2 linked regions of the Metallumcola ferriviriculae genome follow. The protein of the gene in region 1 binds, or shares a complex with, the protein of each later gene. Links are inferred from orthologs where the notes say so. Each region holds a gene or a part of one and is shown on either strand. Other genes may lie near its edges. The genes, in order: rny and pfkA.

Region 1 (8,275 bases):
TGTAACCACCAAGCCGTACTGTTGCGCCAGGGTCAAATAAAGGCGAACCTGTTCTGAATCATGCTGGGGATAATATACTTCAATCCCCTGAAATCCCTTGGAAATAATTTCTCCTAGTTTATGGTGGTTACGTAACAAACCAGGATGAGCCAGTACCGGGACTCCCCCCGCGTCTCTAATCAACTTTACAGCCTCAGCCGGCGTAAGCTTCATTCGGCATACATAACCGACCTGACCCTTAGACAGATACTTCCTAAAAGCCTCAGAGATATTTCCCACATAGCCTTCTTCCAACATAGCCTGAGCAACGTGGGGCCGCCCCACAACACCTTCTTTGGCCAGATGTTGAACCCTTGCCCAGGATATCAATATTCCTATCCGTCTCAGCTTTGACACCATCTTTTTACCCCGCTGGAAACGCTCCTCTGCCAAGATATCCAACACTTTCTGCAGTTTTTGGCAATTATAATCTATGAAGTACCCTAATGCATGGATTTCCTCATCTTGCCAGTCAGTACTAATTTCGATCCCCGGAATGACTTTAATAGGCAATTTAGCAGCCGCTTCTTCCGCCGCTGCTAAACCTCCTACGGTATCATGGTCAGTAACTGCAATAGCATGCAGCCCGGCTGTCAATGCTAGTTTGACTAACTCTTCAGGGCTAACTGCACCATCGGATGCAGTAGTATGGGTATGCAAATCCACTACCATCAGCTTTTACCCACCTCTTTCGGTAGTATCCGCATCAGTAATTTTCTTACATTCCCGCCTGAAATTGCTTGGCATTCACTTTCAGAAAAGCCGCGTTGCTCTAACCCCTGGTATATTTTATAATAGTCTTCTACACCTTTAAGACCTTCAGGTAAGCTATCTACACCATCAAAATCAGATCCGATACCTATATGTTCAGGACCTATTAAATCCGCGGCATACGCTATATGGTCAAGGAGATCGTCAATTGTACTGCCATTTTCTTTGAGGAAATCAGGGGCAAATGTCAAACAAAAAACTCCATCTTGAGCTGCCAAAGTCTTTATCTGTAGATCTGTAAGATTGCGAACATGATCACACAGTGCGCGGCAATTGGCATGAGATACTATTATTGGCTGGCTGGAGGTACGCAACACATCCCAGAATGATTTAGGTGACATATGGGCCGCATCTACCAGTATACCTAAAGCATTCATTTCTTTTACCACCTTCTTACCTAATTGAGTCAAGCCGCCGGAACCGCCTAATACACCGTCTGCCAGTCGGTTGCGCTGATTCCAAGTCAAACCGATACTTCTAACTCCAAGGCGAAAAAGGTGACGCACCATATAGGTATCTATGATAGCCTCACCGCCTTCAATTGCCAGCAGGGCACCGCAGGTTTTAGCCGTGGTCAATTGCTGCAAATCTTCCCGGGTATTCACCATAGTAAGGACATCTTTATTTTGCTCCATTGACTGCAAAGATAAGTCAATTAATTCTAATGTGCGCTCCATCGCGCGCTGAGGTTTGTAACTGCTTTCAACAAACATTGCGAAAAATTGGAGCTTTACAGCGGAATTAAGGCGGGTTAAATCCAAATGACCTGGATGGTTTCTCAAACTGACACCTTGCGCAAGCCATTTGACAGAATCACAATGAGTATCCACGATAAATGCATTCAAAATATCACCTTCTTAACAGTATTATTACAAGCACATAGCAAAAAGTAAACCATAAAACTGAAAAAATAGCAAAACAAAAGACCTGCTTGTCTTTTGTAAACAAACAGGTCTTTTAAAAACTTTTACTTAGCGAGGCCCCACAATTAATTTAATTGCAGTTCTCTCTTCACCATCAATCATTATATCTGTAAATGCGGGGATACAAACCAGATCAACACCACTAGGAGCAACGAAACCTCGGGCAATAGCTACCGCTTTAACTGCTTGATTAAGCGCACCGGCACCAATAGCTTGCAATTCAGCGCCGCCGTGTTCCCTTAAAACACCAGCTAAAGCGCCTGCAACAGAATTTGGACTCGATTTTGCTGAAACCTTCAACACTTCCATAGATTAGACCTCCTTGATTGTTTCAATGATATATTACCCCTATTATCTGTATATTCTAGCACACACTAAAAAATTCCTTTTTTATATTAAGATTTTTTTAAATATTCTCATAATATAAACAAAAAATTTTTTATCGGACAAAATTAACCGTTTCTATCTCTTTTGCTCTACCAAGACAAATATCAACCTCAACAATTACCGCATTAAACTGGCAGGGTCCGTTGGCAACCTCAAACCTTACTGGGAGCTGTCCAGTAAACTTCTTTATTACCAAATCCTTGTCCACGCCTAATACCGAATTATAGGGACCGGTCATGCCGACATCACTTATAAAGGCTGTGCCTCCCGGCAGAATGCGGGCGTCATTAGTCTGAACATGTGTATGGGTGCCGCAAACAGCAGAAACCCGCCCATCTAAAAACCAAGCTAAGGCCTGTTTTTCTGATGTTGCTTCGGCATGAAAATCAACGATAAAAACATCTGCCTTATTATGAATACTATCAAGTTTGTCTTTTGCTGTACGAAAAGGACAGTCTAACGGCTCCATGAAAACCCTGCCGGCCAGGCTGACTACAGCGACGTTTACATTGTCAATGGTTATAATTGTATAACCTTTTCCGGGCGTTTCTGGTGGGTAATTGGCAGGTCTAACAATGTACTGGTCCTGGTCGATGAAATTAAATACATCTTTCTTATCCCAAACATGATTACCCGTTGTAATCACATCTACTCCAGAGTTGTAAAGTTCGGCGACCGTCTCTCGGGTGACACCAATACCACCGGCAATATTTTCACCATTCGCTATTACCAAGTCTATTGCGTAATCCCGCCGTAGTTCAGGAAGAATTTGACGAACAATATTCCTTCCAGGGCGCCCAACAATATCACCAATCATCATTATATTCAAAACTACATCCTCCTGTGTTCATGCAATATAGTGGCTACTTATTGAATACCATTACTTTACCGTCGTCACGAAACGCAATTAATTTTCCTTCGGGGAGTTCCGTACCCATTTCTATACTTTCCAAAATATTACTAATTAACTCTTCCTGATAATCTAAATCATATTCAAAAAAGGAATCATTTTCATCAGCAACTAATATTCCTAAGAAGTGTTTGTAAAGCAAGGAGATCAGCATGGCGATTTCGTCTTGACTGAGGCTTTCCACATCACGATAGACTTCTATAAGCATAACCTCATCATGTTCCCAGCAGATTAACCTATTGTCCCGTAAAACGGTATCAGCAATATGGCTGAAAGTTTCGACGCATTCTTTAAATTCTTTTGAAAAAACTTCTATCTGGTCCTCGGTAACTCTATGGGAAAGAATAAACGTAAACTTTAATACATTGTGTTTTGGGTCAAAATTTATAGTACCTACTTCCGGGTAACGTACTAAGATTGATATAAGAAGGCCTATACTATCTGAAACTTCCTCACCATTACGAAACTGCAGCCCCATTAATTTCACCTGCCCTATCAAATACTGTTTAAGTAATGTTCTTTAGTTATAGTCGCTTTTCCTGCATCGGGTGATGAAACTTTCCACTGATATTTATCGCAGAAATGGAAAACGGTCCCGAAGGACCGTTGTATTCAAATTCACTCTATTTTGCATAATCTACCGAGCGGGTCTCTCGGATTACCACTACTTTAATCTGTCCAGGATACTCAAGATCCTGCTCGATTCGTTTTACGATATCCCTAGCCACCTGTGGCGATGAAGCGTCATCCACCCGTTCAGGTTTAACCATAATACGAATTTCCCGACCTGCTTGAATAGCAAAAGATTTTTCAACACCTTCGAAGGAGTTAGCAATCTCTTCTAATGTCTCCAGTCGCTTAATATAAGATTCAAGAGTTTCTCTTCGGGCTCCGGGTCTTGCAGCTGAAATAGCGTCAGCAGCCTGAACCAGTACTGCCTCCATACTTTCAGCTTCAATATCTCCATGGTGCGCGCCAACAATATGCACCACATCGCTGCTTTCACGATATTTCTTCGCCAAATCTGCCCCGATTTTAACATGTGGACCTTCAACTTCATGGTCAACAGCTTTACCAATGTCATGAAGCAAACCTGCTCTCTTAGCCAATTGCGAATCCATACCCAGCTCTTCGGCCATCATATATGCCAAATGAGCAACCTCAATGGAATGCTTTAACACATTCTGTCCATAGCTGGTACGGTACTTAAGTCTTCCCAGCAGCCGAACCAATTCTGGATGAAGACCGTGAATACCGGTTTCAAATGTAGCTTGTTCACCTTCTTCGCGAATGTGCTGTTCAACTTCTTTTTGCGCTTTTTCAACCATTTCCTCAATACGCGCAGGATGAATTCTGCCGTCTAATATTAGTTTCTCAAGCGCGATTCTAGCAACCTCGCGGCGAATTGGATCGAAACCAGAAAGGATAACAGCTTCCGGAGTATCATCAATAATCAAATCTATGCCAGTAAGAGTCTCCAATGTTCTAATATTGCGTCCCTCACGCCCGATGATTCGGCCTTTCATTTCATCGTTAGGCAAAGTAACTACTGATACAGTTGTTTCTGCCACATGGTCTGCTGCGCAACGTTGGATAGCCATTGTTACAATTTCTTTAGATCGTTTATCCGCTTCTGCCTTGGCCTGATCTTCCATTTCTTTAATCATTATTGCACTTTCATGTTTAATTTCTTCTTGGACGTTCGTCAGCAAAATATCTTTTGCCTCTTGGGAAGTCAATCCGGATAACCGTTCTAATTCTGTTACCTGTTTATGGTGAAGACTCTCTAATTCGATTTTTAGGTTATCAGCATCTTCAAGTTTTTTCTGTAACCCTTCATCTTTCTTTTCAAGACTATCACTCTTTTTATCCAACGCCTCTTCCTTTTGTACCAGGCGCCGATCCAGGCGTTGAAGCTCGCTGCGTCGTTCACGGTTTTCCTTTTCTACTTCGCTGCGTAGTTTGTGTACTTCCTCTTTAGCCTCAAGTAAGGACTCCCGTTTTTTAGCCTCAGCTTCCTTTTGGGCCTCACCAATAATTTTTTCTGCTGCCTGTTCCGCAGAAGCAATTTTAGCCTCGGCTAAATATTTTCTAAGAAAGTACCCTATTGCGAATCCGATAAGACCAAGTATAATCGCTATCAATATGGGAATTAAATCCATAGCATTCACCTCCTATTCTCAAAAAATTTTTAATAACTAATGCATTAACATAGACATGTAATACGTTGGGAGTCAGTCTTACCAACAAAAAAGGCCGAGTTAGAAACTCGGCCATACCAATACCATATAACGGGTATGCATGCAAATAAGCATACTTATTCAGATTAAAGTATTGAAACACTAATTATAGACAAAACACCTATCAATAAACCAGTTTACTTTAATCTATATATAACCCGCACTAAGGCAGTCGGCTAAACCTAGTTTCTCCCAAAATCATTGTATTATTTTTGGTTGTTTATGTCAAGCTCTCTGCCAACGCGGGATACTATTTCCCAGGAAAATCCCCTTCTTGTTAAAAATGCCGCCAGTTTGCGCCACTCTATTCGTGGGTTCTTCTTTAGTTTCTTGTCCGCTAGTGACAGTGCAATGTCATGTTCTTCAATCTGGGGAAGCATTTCTTCAAGCACTTTATCTACTACCTCCCGCTGAACACCTTTAGCTTGCAATTCATGTTTTATACGAATCTTCCCCATTGGTTTTAACCTTTTTCTTTGGGAAACCCATTGATCTACAAATCGTTTGTCGTCTACGTAACCCAAAGACTTAAGTTCAGTCATTACATTATTAATCTCGTCACTTTCAAAACCCTTTCGATTAAGCCTGTCAATCAATTCCGACTCTGTATACCAACGAAAATTAAGTAACCTCAGTGCTGCTGCCATCACTTTGTCGGACATAGGCACACCCTTAGTTAGCCTCTGCTTGTTCTACCTTTTCTTCTGCAACAGGCAAACCCAATTTTTCACTAATTGCCTTTCTAACCTTTGATTCCAATTCCTCTTTAAGGTCCTTATTATCTTTTAAGAATTCACGTACATTTTCCCTGCCTTGTCCTAATCGATCGTCTCCATAGGAATACCATGCTCCGCTTTTCTGTATAACGCCCATTTCTACCCCAATATCCACAATACATCCTTCTTGAGAAATGCCTTGACCATACATTATATCGAATTCCGCTTGTTTAAAGGGAGGGGCTACTTTATTTTTAACCACTTTTGCCCGGGTGCGATTGCCAACCATTTCCTGACCCTGTTTTAGGGTTTCAATACGGCGCACATCCAGTCTTACCGAGGCATAAAATTTTAATGCCCTGCCACCTGGAGTGGTCTCAGGACTACCAAACATTACCCCTACTTTTTCACGAATTTGATTAATAAAAATTGCTGTTGTATGAGATTTACTGATGGCACCGGACAACTTTCGCAAAGCCTGAGACATCAACCGGGCTTGTAATCCCACATGTGCATCGCCCATTTCGCCTTCTATTTCCGCTCGCGGCACAAGGGCAGCAACCGAATCAATGACAATTACATCAATTGCGCCGCTGCGCACCAGGGCCTCGGCTATTTCTAAAGCTTGCTCACCCGTATCAGGTTGGGATACTAGTAAGTTATCAATATCAACGCCCAAATTTCTTGCATACAGAGGGTCCAGAGCATGCTCTGCATCAATAAATGCCGCGGTTCCTCCATTTTTTTGGGCCTCAGCAATTATGTGTAACGCCACAGTGGTTTTACCCGAAGATTCAGGCCCATAGACTTCTACGATTCTGCCTCTAGGAACACCTCCAACCCCCAAAGCCATATCCATTGCTAAACAGCCTGTCGAAATTACATCAATGTTGAGTTTTGCCGTGGATTGCCCTAACTTCATTATTGATCCTTTGCCAAATTGTTTTTCGATTTGACCCAACGCCATTTCTAAAGCCCTTTGTTTCTCACTCATTTTAATAATCACTCCCTAAAGGAACATTTGTTCGCTATAATTATAAATCATTTGGTAAACACTGTCAATTTAAATTTCTTATTTATCCAAGTTTATTCTATTTCAAACCTATACACGACATTTAGCGACCAAAAAGGTACCCGCAATTAGCTTCTTCTTATTAATAATTAATTCTAGTCCCCTTGGACAATCCCCTTTAGTTAACCAAAATAATATACCCTTTACTAAGCAACAACACACAATTTATTGCTTTCTATTTTACGATCACGTTCACATCACTAAAAAGGGTGCGTTCTAATTGGAAACCACTGCGTAGATTAAATACTTTAATACTATCAGCTGCTATAAGTCGATATCCGTCTTTAGTTTTTTTAAAATGCAGCAGCACTACTGAATATGGTACTTCCTTATTGGTTTGTAAGCCCCTGATACCGGCGGCACCACTGGTACCGGCATCGATTATATGGGTTCCGTCAATGTCCCGTAATTTTAATTTGTGGTCATGCCCGTGGAGGATTACAGGTACCGTGCCGGCAAACTCTCGTGCAATACCGGGATTATGTATCATTATTAAATCAACTGGTATATTTTTTTCAAATTTTGTCTGGATAGAATCTACATATTCATCAACGAGTTTAGGATTGGGAGGAGTGATGCTGGTAGAAACTGCTGCAGGGTCACCGAAGCCAAAAATTTTCAAACCTTTCAGCTGGTAAGTTGTTCCTTCTAGAACAACAACATTTTTTAAGTTTTTCATAGCTTCAACAATCGCCGGCGAATCATGATTACCCGAGACAAACATGTACGGAACATCTAAATCTTCTAATCGCGAAACCAGTTTTGCTTCCAAAGGGCTGCCAAAATCCGATAAGTCCCCGGTATCAAGAATCGCATCTATCTTAAAGTCCCGCACTATTTGTTGAACAAAATCATACCCGGCCGGATTATTGTGCATGTCAGAAATATGCAGTAAACGCAAGGTATCTGTTTGACTTCCTACCGGCTGCAGTGTATCTACTTTTTCAAATAAATCATAAAGGTTACTTGCCATTACTTGCATTTGTTCGCCTAGTTTATCAATTTTACCCAATGCCTTCTCAGCCAGCCCTACCATCCACGGTGCTGCGCTTAATATTCCTTCATACTTTGGTGTCAAAAAGCTGTCAGTATTATATGTATTATAACTGCCAAACAGCAATAACCCCATCAGTATTACTCCAGTAATAGCGCCACGGATATATGTAGCTGCCCTTTTTCGGCGTAGTAAAAAAACTCCAAACATCCCGCCCAGGGCA
Region 2 (8,228 bases), 1.1 Mb from region 1 along the record:
TTCCTCACTGCGTACCACTATATCCCCGCCATGGCTGGCAACAATGTGCTGGGTAATGGCAAGACCCAACCCTGTCCCCTCTTCCTTTGTAGTAAAAAAGGGATTAAGAATATGGCTAATATCCTGCTTGGTTATTCCCATGCCGTTATCTTCAAAGGCAATCGCTATTCGGTCCGCCAAGGAATAAAGACGCACATTCAACTGCCCATTTTCGGAGATAGCTTCAAATGCATTTACCATTACATTAACTATAGCCTGCCGTAACTGCTCCTTATCACCCATCACTAAAGGAAAGCAACTGGGAATTTGCATAACTACGGAAACCTCATAAAGTCTTGCCTGGCTTTCCAAAAAGTCGATAATTTCCTGCAGCAGGTCAATAATATCAAGGGGTTGTAAATGTGGAGCAGAAGGTTTGGTTAATAATAGGAAATCGTTAATCAATTTAATTAACCGTTCTACATCGTCATTGGCAAAGTCCAGATACCCTTTGACGGTAGGTTCCCCTGTGGCTTCCTTCGCCAGCTGACAAAAGCCCTTTACCGAAGTTAAAGGATTACGTAGTTCATGGGCCAGCCCGGCCGCGAGATGCCCCACCAAAGCCATCTTTTCTGCTCGTTTCTGCCGTTCTATTTTTTCCCGCTTGACAAGTGCTTTTGCATCTTCCAGACGGTTCATCGCGTGTTCCAATATATCATCTTCGGCGCATGCATCTTCAGGACAATTGGCACAGCCAACCAACAGGTTTAATCTATCAATGTCCAGCTTAGCCGCTACTCGGCGGGCATCGGCTTGTAAGCCGTTGATAAATTCTTCCACCGTACCTTTATCAGCTCCGGAAAAAACCGCAAACTGATCCCCTGAATAGCGGAATGCCTCGTCTCCTGAAGGCAAGGCGTTACGTAATGCCTCAGCCATGCCGCTAATTATCTTATCCCCTGTCTTAAAGCCATACTTGCTATTATGGTACTGCAAATTACCCAAGTCAATGATTACTAACTGGAAAGGAATGCCTTCCGTTTTCCATTGTAAGACTTTACCCTTCAAGAGCTTCTCAAATTCACTGTAGCGCCACAAGCAAGTCTGATGGTCTATCTTTACATCTCCTTCCATCTGCAGTATCTTTTGTTCTACCGTTTCAGTCAAACGGCTCAGTATACGAAACTCAAAACGCATCAGCACTATAACACCAAGTAGATACAGGAAGTTATCATCTATCACAAAAGAATGCTTCACCATATGCATCTGCACTAACCAACACAAAGCCATGGCAGCGGTAGTCAGATTGACAAAAGCCTTAGCTAAGCTAATCTTACCGTCAAAAATGAAAATAACCACGGGCATCAGATATAGGAAGTGATATGTGCTATAATAGCCTCCGGTGGTATATGTAACAATGTTCAAGGCCGCAAAGCTTGAAAGGAGACAGAGAACATCCCAAAAATAAATCATTCTATTTTTATTCATCAGTGTATAGGTACTCAAATAAACACCAAATAAAAAAAACAAACTTACCATTAACAAATTCCCTATGGATTGCCCTGCGCCGACAATCCATAGGGAATAACTAACGAAAAAGAGATTAATAACTATTACAGTTTTATGCATGGTAGTTAAGCTACTCTCTATACTGTTTTCCAAGAACCCAGTCACCCTCTCCACCAACTAAAACATTACCAAGGTTTCATTCCACAATTGCTGACCTTTTCCTTCGGAGAATTATCAGTGTTTTTGAGATTAATTGGCGATTTAGGTCGAATGGAGAAATTTATAATAACTTCTCGGAAAAACCTGGTACTATCGTCAAAACAATTTGTTTTGGAGCAGGAATTAGTCATTAAAGCTCGAATTTTTTGGTAGGCAGGGATAAGGAGTGATCAAACTTGCAAAATGAGGCATTACATGAATGCATTAATATAAAAGGGACCAAACATGGTTTGTTAATCTATTGTAACGGCCAGGTCGCCGAGGGAAGCCTAACCGCCACACTTGAGAAGAGACTGCAGGAAGCCAACGGCTTTTTTAGCGGCGCTATGTATTCCTTGCATTGTATTCCACCGACCAACGAGGATACGACGAAGCAACTGCACACCCTATGTAAACATTATGGGCTCGTCCTGGCGGATACCCCTATTGAACCGCCAAAACCCGTAAAAAAACATAAAATGCGCAGAAAACCGGCCCCGATTAAGGCAAAACCTACCACCGGGCCAATGGGGGATACACTGTTGCTGCATAAAAACATCCGCTCCGGCGGTAAAGTAACTCATGACGGCAATGTAGTCCTGCTTGGCGATTTAAACCCAGGAGCTGAAATCAAAGCAACCGGCAACATCCTCGTGTTGGGAGCACTGAGGGGTACGGCTCATGCCGGCTGTGCAGGGGATATGGACGCTGTTATAGCAGCTTATAAACTCCATCCCAGTCAACTGCGCATCGCGGATAAAATTGCCCGTTCACCGGAAAGTCTCATTGAACGGCCATTCCCAGAACTGGCTTTCGCCAGCGAAGAAGAAGGTATTATAATTGAAAAATATAACCCCAATAAAAGAAGATAGCTTTCGGAAGCATCCTTAGAAAACGTAGAATTTAAATATTTGTTTACCGAGAGCGACGGGCACCGGCAAGGTGCTCGTTTATCTTTTCCAACCCGAATGTAATTACGCCGATTTTTTCATCTGCTACATTTAATATCTCACGGCGGCCATTGCTTAATTCGATAATTAACTTACCGTCGCGATAATCCACCACACCTATTTCATGGGGATTAAAACTTTTACATTTTAATGAAAGCCATTTCTTTTGAATTACGTACATCCACTGGTTAGATATTACTATTGCCGTTTTCGGTGAAAGCTGAATCGAAAGTCTCGTTAGTTCCTGCATGGTCACCCGCCGGTTAAATTCCTGTTTGAAATTTGGCAATAACTCTTCCAAAAGCTCCAACATATCGGTCCCTCCCCTACCTGTCTAAATGCTCCACCGCCTAAAGCTTCAGCCGACTGAGTACCTCGCAACCGAAGGGGCACACCCCTCTGTTTAGGAGATTATCCGCAATCCATAAGTTCCGCCATATATACGTAAAAAGCCGGCGGTAGTAACCGCCAGCCCTTTTACTTACACCGGATGATACGGTGATTGTCCATTTTCCGGCCCTTCCTGGGCAATACGAAAATCCACCTTGGTCTTTTTAGACATTCTTTCCTCCAGGAATCTTTCCGCCACTTGGGGAAAAATAGCGTAGGAAATTATGTCCTCTTCCTTTTCCATGTACTGAGCAATTTCTTTCTTTGCGGCCGGCAGCTGGGGTTCCAACAAGTCTGCTGGACGACCTTCTATGGGCTGTTCATCGCCGATAATTTTTTTCCGTATTTCCGGGTCAACTTCCGCAGGCGGGCGTCCATATAAACCGCGCATGTAATTTTTTACTTCATTGGTAACCATTTTGTAGCGTTCCCCTGCCAAAATATTGAATACCGCCTGGGACCCGACAATCTGGCTAGATGGAGTCACCAACGGCGGGTACCCAAAATCCTTCCTTACCCGTGGTACCTCTGCCAAAACATCAGGCAGCTTATCCAGTGAATTCTGTTGTGATAACTGAGAATAGAAATTTGATAACATACCCCCGGGAATTTGGTAAAGAAGCACATTGGCATCTACCGTATTACCAGCCAAATCAAACGCTTTATATTCGCCGCGGATACCCTTAAAGTACTCAGCAATTTCAGATAATAGGTCAAGGTCTAGTCCTGTATCCCACTCAGTCCCCTGCAGTGTCGCGATCATTGGCTCCGTCGCCGGTTGGGAAGTGCCCATAGATAAAGAAGAGATGGCCGTATCAATAACGTCCACACCGGCTTCTATGGCCTTGAGATAGGTCATGGATGCCATACCACTAGTATAATGACAGTGCAGCTGAATAGGTATTTCTAACTCCTGTTTGAGCCTTTTAACCAAGTCGTAGCCATGTATCGGCGTAAGAATGCCGGCCATATCCTTAATACAAAGGGAATCCGCACCCAGCTTCTGCAGCTCCAATGATTTTTCCACGTAATGGTCGATGTTATGTACGGGACTGGTGGTGTAGGAAATTGTTGCCTGGACATGGCCGCCAACGCTTTTGGCCACCTCCATCGCTTTAGCCATGTTGCGAACATCATTTAACGCATCGAAGATGCGGAAAATGTCTATGCCGTTCTCCTTAGCCTTGGTAATAAAGGCCTCCACTACATCGTCGGCATAATGACGATAGCCCACCAGATTCTGACCCCGAAGCAGCATTTGCAGCTTGGTATTCTTCAATACTTCTCTTAGTTTACGTAACCGCTCCCACGGATCTTCATTGAGAAAGCGCATACAACTGTCAAATGTTGCCCCGCCCCAAACTTCCATAGAGTAAAAACCAACTTTATCCATCTTCTCTGCAATGGGCAGCATATGGTCAATTTTCATCCTCGTAGCCAACAGAGACTGGTGTGCATCCCGAAAAGTGGTGTCTGTAATTCCCACGGGTTTACCTGACATAGCGTCACCTCCAAATAAAATAAGTGCAGCAACATTATCATCGTTGATTACTCAAGAATTAGCTTAAGCCAATAGTCCCGGGTAATAAGCTATATATATTCAATAACGCCCCGCCCATTCCTGCCTATTAGAAATTGAATACAATATTCACTACATTCTAGCAAGCTTCTTTGCTTGGCAATGTCACTAAACTTAGTTAAAGAACCTTAGTTAAACCGCGATAAATTATTCCCTGTCGGCCATCAACAGTGATAGTATCGCCGTTCTGCAGCAAAGTAGTGGCCTGTTCCACTCCAACAACTACCGGTAGTTGAAGACTTAAGCCCACAATGGCCGCATGTGAAGTTAAGCCCCCTTCTTCGGTTATAACTGCTGCTGCCTTCTTCATCGCGGGTACTAAATCTCCATAGGTACCTACTGCAACCAAAATATCCCCTTCTTTTACATCTGCCATTGCCTGTTCTTCGGAAGCAGCTATTTTCACCGTGCCCGTTATCACAGTTTCCCCGATACCTGTACCTTGGGCAATAATTTCACCCACTATATGAACCTTCAATAGGTTTGTGGTGCCGGATACGCCCACCGGCAGGCCGGCAGTGATAACCACCATATCACCGCATTGAATTAAGTTTTTACCCAGGGCGGCAGTAACAGCGCCATTGATCATGTCGTCGGTACCATCGGACGCCGGGACTTCCTGTCCAGTAACACCCCAAACCAAAGAAAGTTTCCGCAACACATCGCTATGCGGGCTTGCAGCTATAATGGGAGCCTTAGGACGGTACTTTGCCACCATTCGCGGCGTTGATCCGGATTCAGTGGGAGTGATAATCGCCGCCGTTCCCAAATCAAACGATATGGTACAACTGGCATGACTGATAGCCTCTGTAACGGAACGGGTACTGTCCACTTGGCTTTCCTGGAGGTTCTGCTTAAACTTGATGGCCTGCTCAGCCCGCTGAGCTATTCTATGCATGGTGGACACCGCCTCCACAGGATACTCACCGGCGGCTGTTTCCCCAGAAAGCATAATAGCATCAGTACCATCCAAGATAGCGTTAGCCACATCGCTGGCTTCGGCCCTAGTCGGCCGGGGATGGCTGATCATGGAGTCCAACATCTGGGTAGCGGTGATGACCGGTTTACCAACCAAATTACACTTACGAATAATTTCTTTTTGAACTAAAGGTACTTCTTCAGCAGGGATTTCTACTCCTAAATCCCCTCGCGCTACCATTATTCCGTCTGATACCTTTAAAATCGCTTCAATATTATTCACTGCCGCTTGGGTTTCTATCTTCGCGATTATATGTATGTCGGCTTTCTTAGACTCCAGAATCCGGCGGATTTCGAGAACATCGGCAGCACGCCGGACAAAAGAAGCTGCAATAAAATCAAGCCGATGCTCTATAGCAAAGTTGATGTCCTCAACATCCTTATCCGTTATTGCCGGAAGTTCCAGTAATACCCCTGGAACATTAACACCCTTATTACTTTTTAAAGTGCCGTCGTTAAGTACTTTGCAGCTGACAGTATCGGCCTCAGTGTGGAGCACTTCCAAACCAATAAGGCCATCATCCAACAGTATCTTATCTCCCTGGGAAACGTCCCTAGCAAGGTTTTTGTAGGTCACAGGGATTCCTTCACTGTTACCAGAGGCCAAGACAATTTCCTGTCCTTCTTCCAGTTCCATCTTATCATTGGGCACTTTGCCGATACGTATTTCCGGACCCTTCGTATCCAGCATCAGGGCAACGCTCTGCTCCAACTGACCAGCAATCTCTCGGATAAGGGATACCCGCTGCCCATGTTCTTCGTGGGTACCATGAGAAAAGTTAAGCCGCGCAACATTCAGCCCGGCTTTCATTAAATCTTTTAGAATTGCTTCCTTGTCACTAGCGGGGCCAATGGTCGCTACTATTTTGGTATGTCGCATTTTTTTCCTCCCGAGCTAAATTGATAATACTCCTGCAAGTTGGTACATCTCCAAATCAATCTCTTTTTTACTAGCCAAAGCTTCAGTAATATCGACGTTTTGAATTGCTCTGTTAGCTATACCAACCATCCGGTTACTTTTTCCTTCAAGCAAAAGTTTTACAGCCTCCGCACCCATTCGGCTTGCTAACACCCTATCAAAGGCCGTAGGTGTGCCCCCCCGCTGGATATGCCCAAGAATTGTTACCTTTGTCTGAAGACCGCTGATACTCTCAATATCCTTACTGATATCCATCGCACTACCGACACCCTCAGCAACAACAATGATATTGTGCAGTTTTCCTCTGCGCCTTCCCTTTTTAATCTTGGAGATAACTGTTTCAAGATCCTTAGGTACTTCGGGTATCAACACCGTCTCGGCACCGCCGGCGAGCCCTGCTTCCAACGCTATATGCCCGGATGACCTGCCCATAACTTCTACCAGCCACACCCGTTGATGCGATGTGGCAGTATCCCTTATTTTGTTGATGGCATCTATCACCGTGTTGACTGCAGTATCAAAACCAATGGTTGCTTCAGTAAAAGGAATGTCGTTATCAATAGTACCAGGCACTCCTATTACAGGCATACCCAGTTTTGCCAATTTAGATGCACCGGCAAAAGAGCCGTCACCACCGATAACCACTATGCCGTCAATATTATGCTTACGAAGATTTGCCAGGGCCTTTTTTCTTCCTGCTTCTGTCCGAAATTCTTCACTGCGTGAGGTTAATAGCTTCGTTCCCCCCCTGTGGATGATATCTGCCACCGAACTGACCTTTAAGTGCTGGAATTTATCCTCTATCAGTCCAGTATATCCCTGCATAATTCCAAAAACATTTAAGTCCTGGTAAATGCCCGAACGTACAACTGCCCTAATTGCCGCATTCATTCCCGGGGCATCACCCCCGCTGGTTAGAACTGCAATGTTGTTCAAAGATTTGCACTCCTTCCGTCATTTACCAATGGTCTCACTGATAATTTCATGGGCTTCTTCAATTTCACCTTCAGGCACTAAAACCTCTACCGACCTTGATTCGCCAAGCGGCGAGGCACCAACTGCCCGTAAAGTTACCAGCACCCCTTCTTGGGACAGTTTATCGCGGATTTTTTCTGCGGTAATAGAGTTAGTTGCAATATAGACAACGGTCCACATAAAAAGCCTCCTCGATTGCTTAAAACCAGAACAAAAGCATTTAATGCCTTCCGGCACTTAAAGGTAATGCTTTTGCACCCAAGGGCATTAAGATCGACTAGGCAACAAGTTGCCAAGTCTCTCTATATTCTTACCCAGGGAACCCCTGGGTGCTGCGCACCCGGCCGCCTCACCGACTCGGCGGCGCTCGTACCTTGGCGTCACTTATTCGTGACGCCACTCGCCCTAGGTCGCTTCGCTGTTGCAAAACTCTTAGCAACTTGTTGCTGTAGAGTTTTGGCATGCCCCTTGCGGGTAGACCCTCCTGCATTTAACATAAGGGGGCAAGCCCCCTTAACAACCCCCATGTATAGGAAATTATCCACAACCCATAATTTTCTATACATTAAAAAACTACTAATTATTCCCCGGTTTCCACCTGTCCGTGTTTAGTGTAAACCCTAGCCCGACCGCGAATTTTGATAGCAGACGTATGCTCGGTAAACTGCGCTATCATAACCTCGCCTTTATCTAATTTCTCAGTATGATGAAATTTGGTATTTTGCCCTCTGGTCAGGCCAATCAGGGTAAC

The links.
Region 2: rny (region 1) and pfkA share a complex: the UniProt entries of both Bacillus subtilis proteins name them as parts of the possible RNA degradosome complex. The link is inferred for Metallumcola ferriviriculae from one-to-one orthologs.

What each region holds. Positions count from the first base shown.
Region 1 is NZ_CP121694.1:2,200,889-2,209,163, reverse strand. The notes cover bases 2,924-5,740. They hold rny (ribonuclease Y), read right to left. Parts: upstream 5,193-5,740; coding sequence 3,654-5,192; downstream 2,924-3,653. Other genes in these bases: MFMK1_RS11005 (regulatory protein RecX), read right to left, coding at 5,477-5,740; MFMK1_RS11015 (hypothetical protein), read right to left, coding at 2,984-3,508; MFMK1_RS11020 (TIGR00282 family metallophosphoesterase), read right to left, coding at 2,924-2,949. In the rest of the region: MFMK1_RS11035 (PHP domain-containing protein), read right to left, coding at 1-711; MFMK1_RS11030 (dipeptidase), read right to left, coding at 711-1,655; MFMK1_RS11025 (stage V sporulation protein S), read right to left, coding at 1,782-2,042; more of MFMK1_RS11020, read right to left, coding at 2,173-2,923; more of MFMK1_RS11005, read right to left, coding at 5,741-5,932; recombinase RecA, read right to left, coding at 5,943-6,980; MFMK1_RS10995 (metallophosphoesterase family protein), read right to left, coding at 7,234-8,275. UniProt on the Bacillus subtilis protein: Endoribonuclease that initiates mRNA decay. Initiates the decay of all SAM-dependent riboswitches, such as yitJ riboswitch. Involved in processing of the gapA operon mRNA, it cleaves between cggR and gapA.
Region 2 is NZ_CP121694.1:3,267,633-3,275,860, forward strand. The notes cover bases 5,459-8,228. They hold pfkA (6-phosphofructokinase), read right to left. Parts: upstream 7,439-8,228; coding sequence 6,479-7,438; downstream 5,459-6,478. Other genes in these bases: pyk (pyruvate kinase), read right to left, coding at 5,459-6,463; MFMK1_RS16165 (putative signal transducing protein), read right to left, coding at 7,457-7,657; mtrB (trp RNA-binding attenuation protein MtrB), read right to left, coding at 8,058-8,228. In the rest of the region: MFMK1_RS16135 (ATP-binding protein), read right to left, coding at 1-1,641; septum site-determining protein MinC, read left to right, coding at 1,884-2,558; MFMK1_RS16145 (hypothetical protein), read right to left, coding at 2,602-2,949; MFMK1_RS16150 (oxaloacetate decarboxylase subunit alpha), read right to left, coding at 3,118-4,527; more of pyk, read right to left, coding at 4,724-5,458. UniProt on the Bacillus subtilis protein: Catalyzes the phosphorylation of D-fructose 6-phosphate to fructose 1,6-bisphosphate by ATP, the first committing step of glycolysis.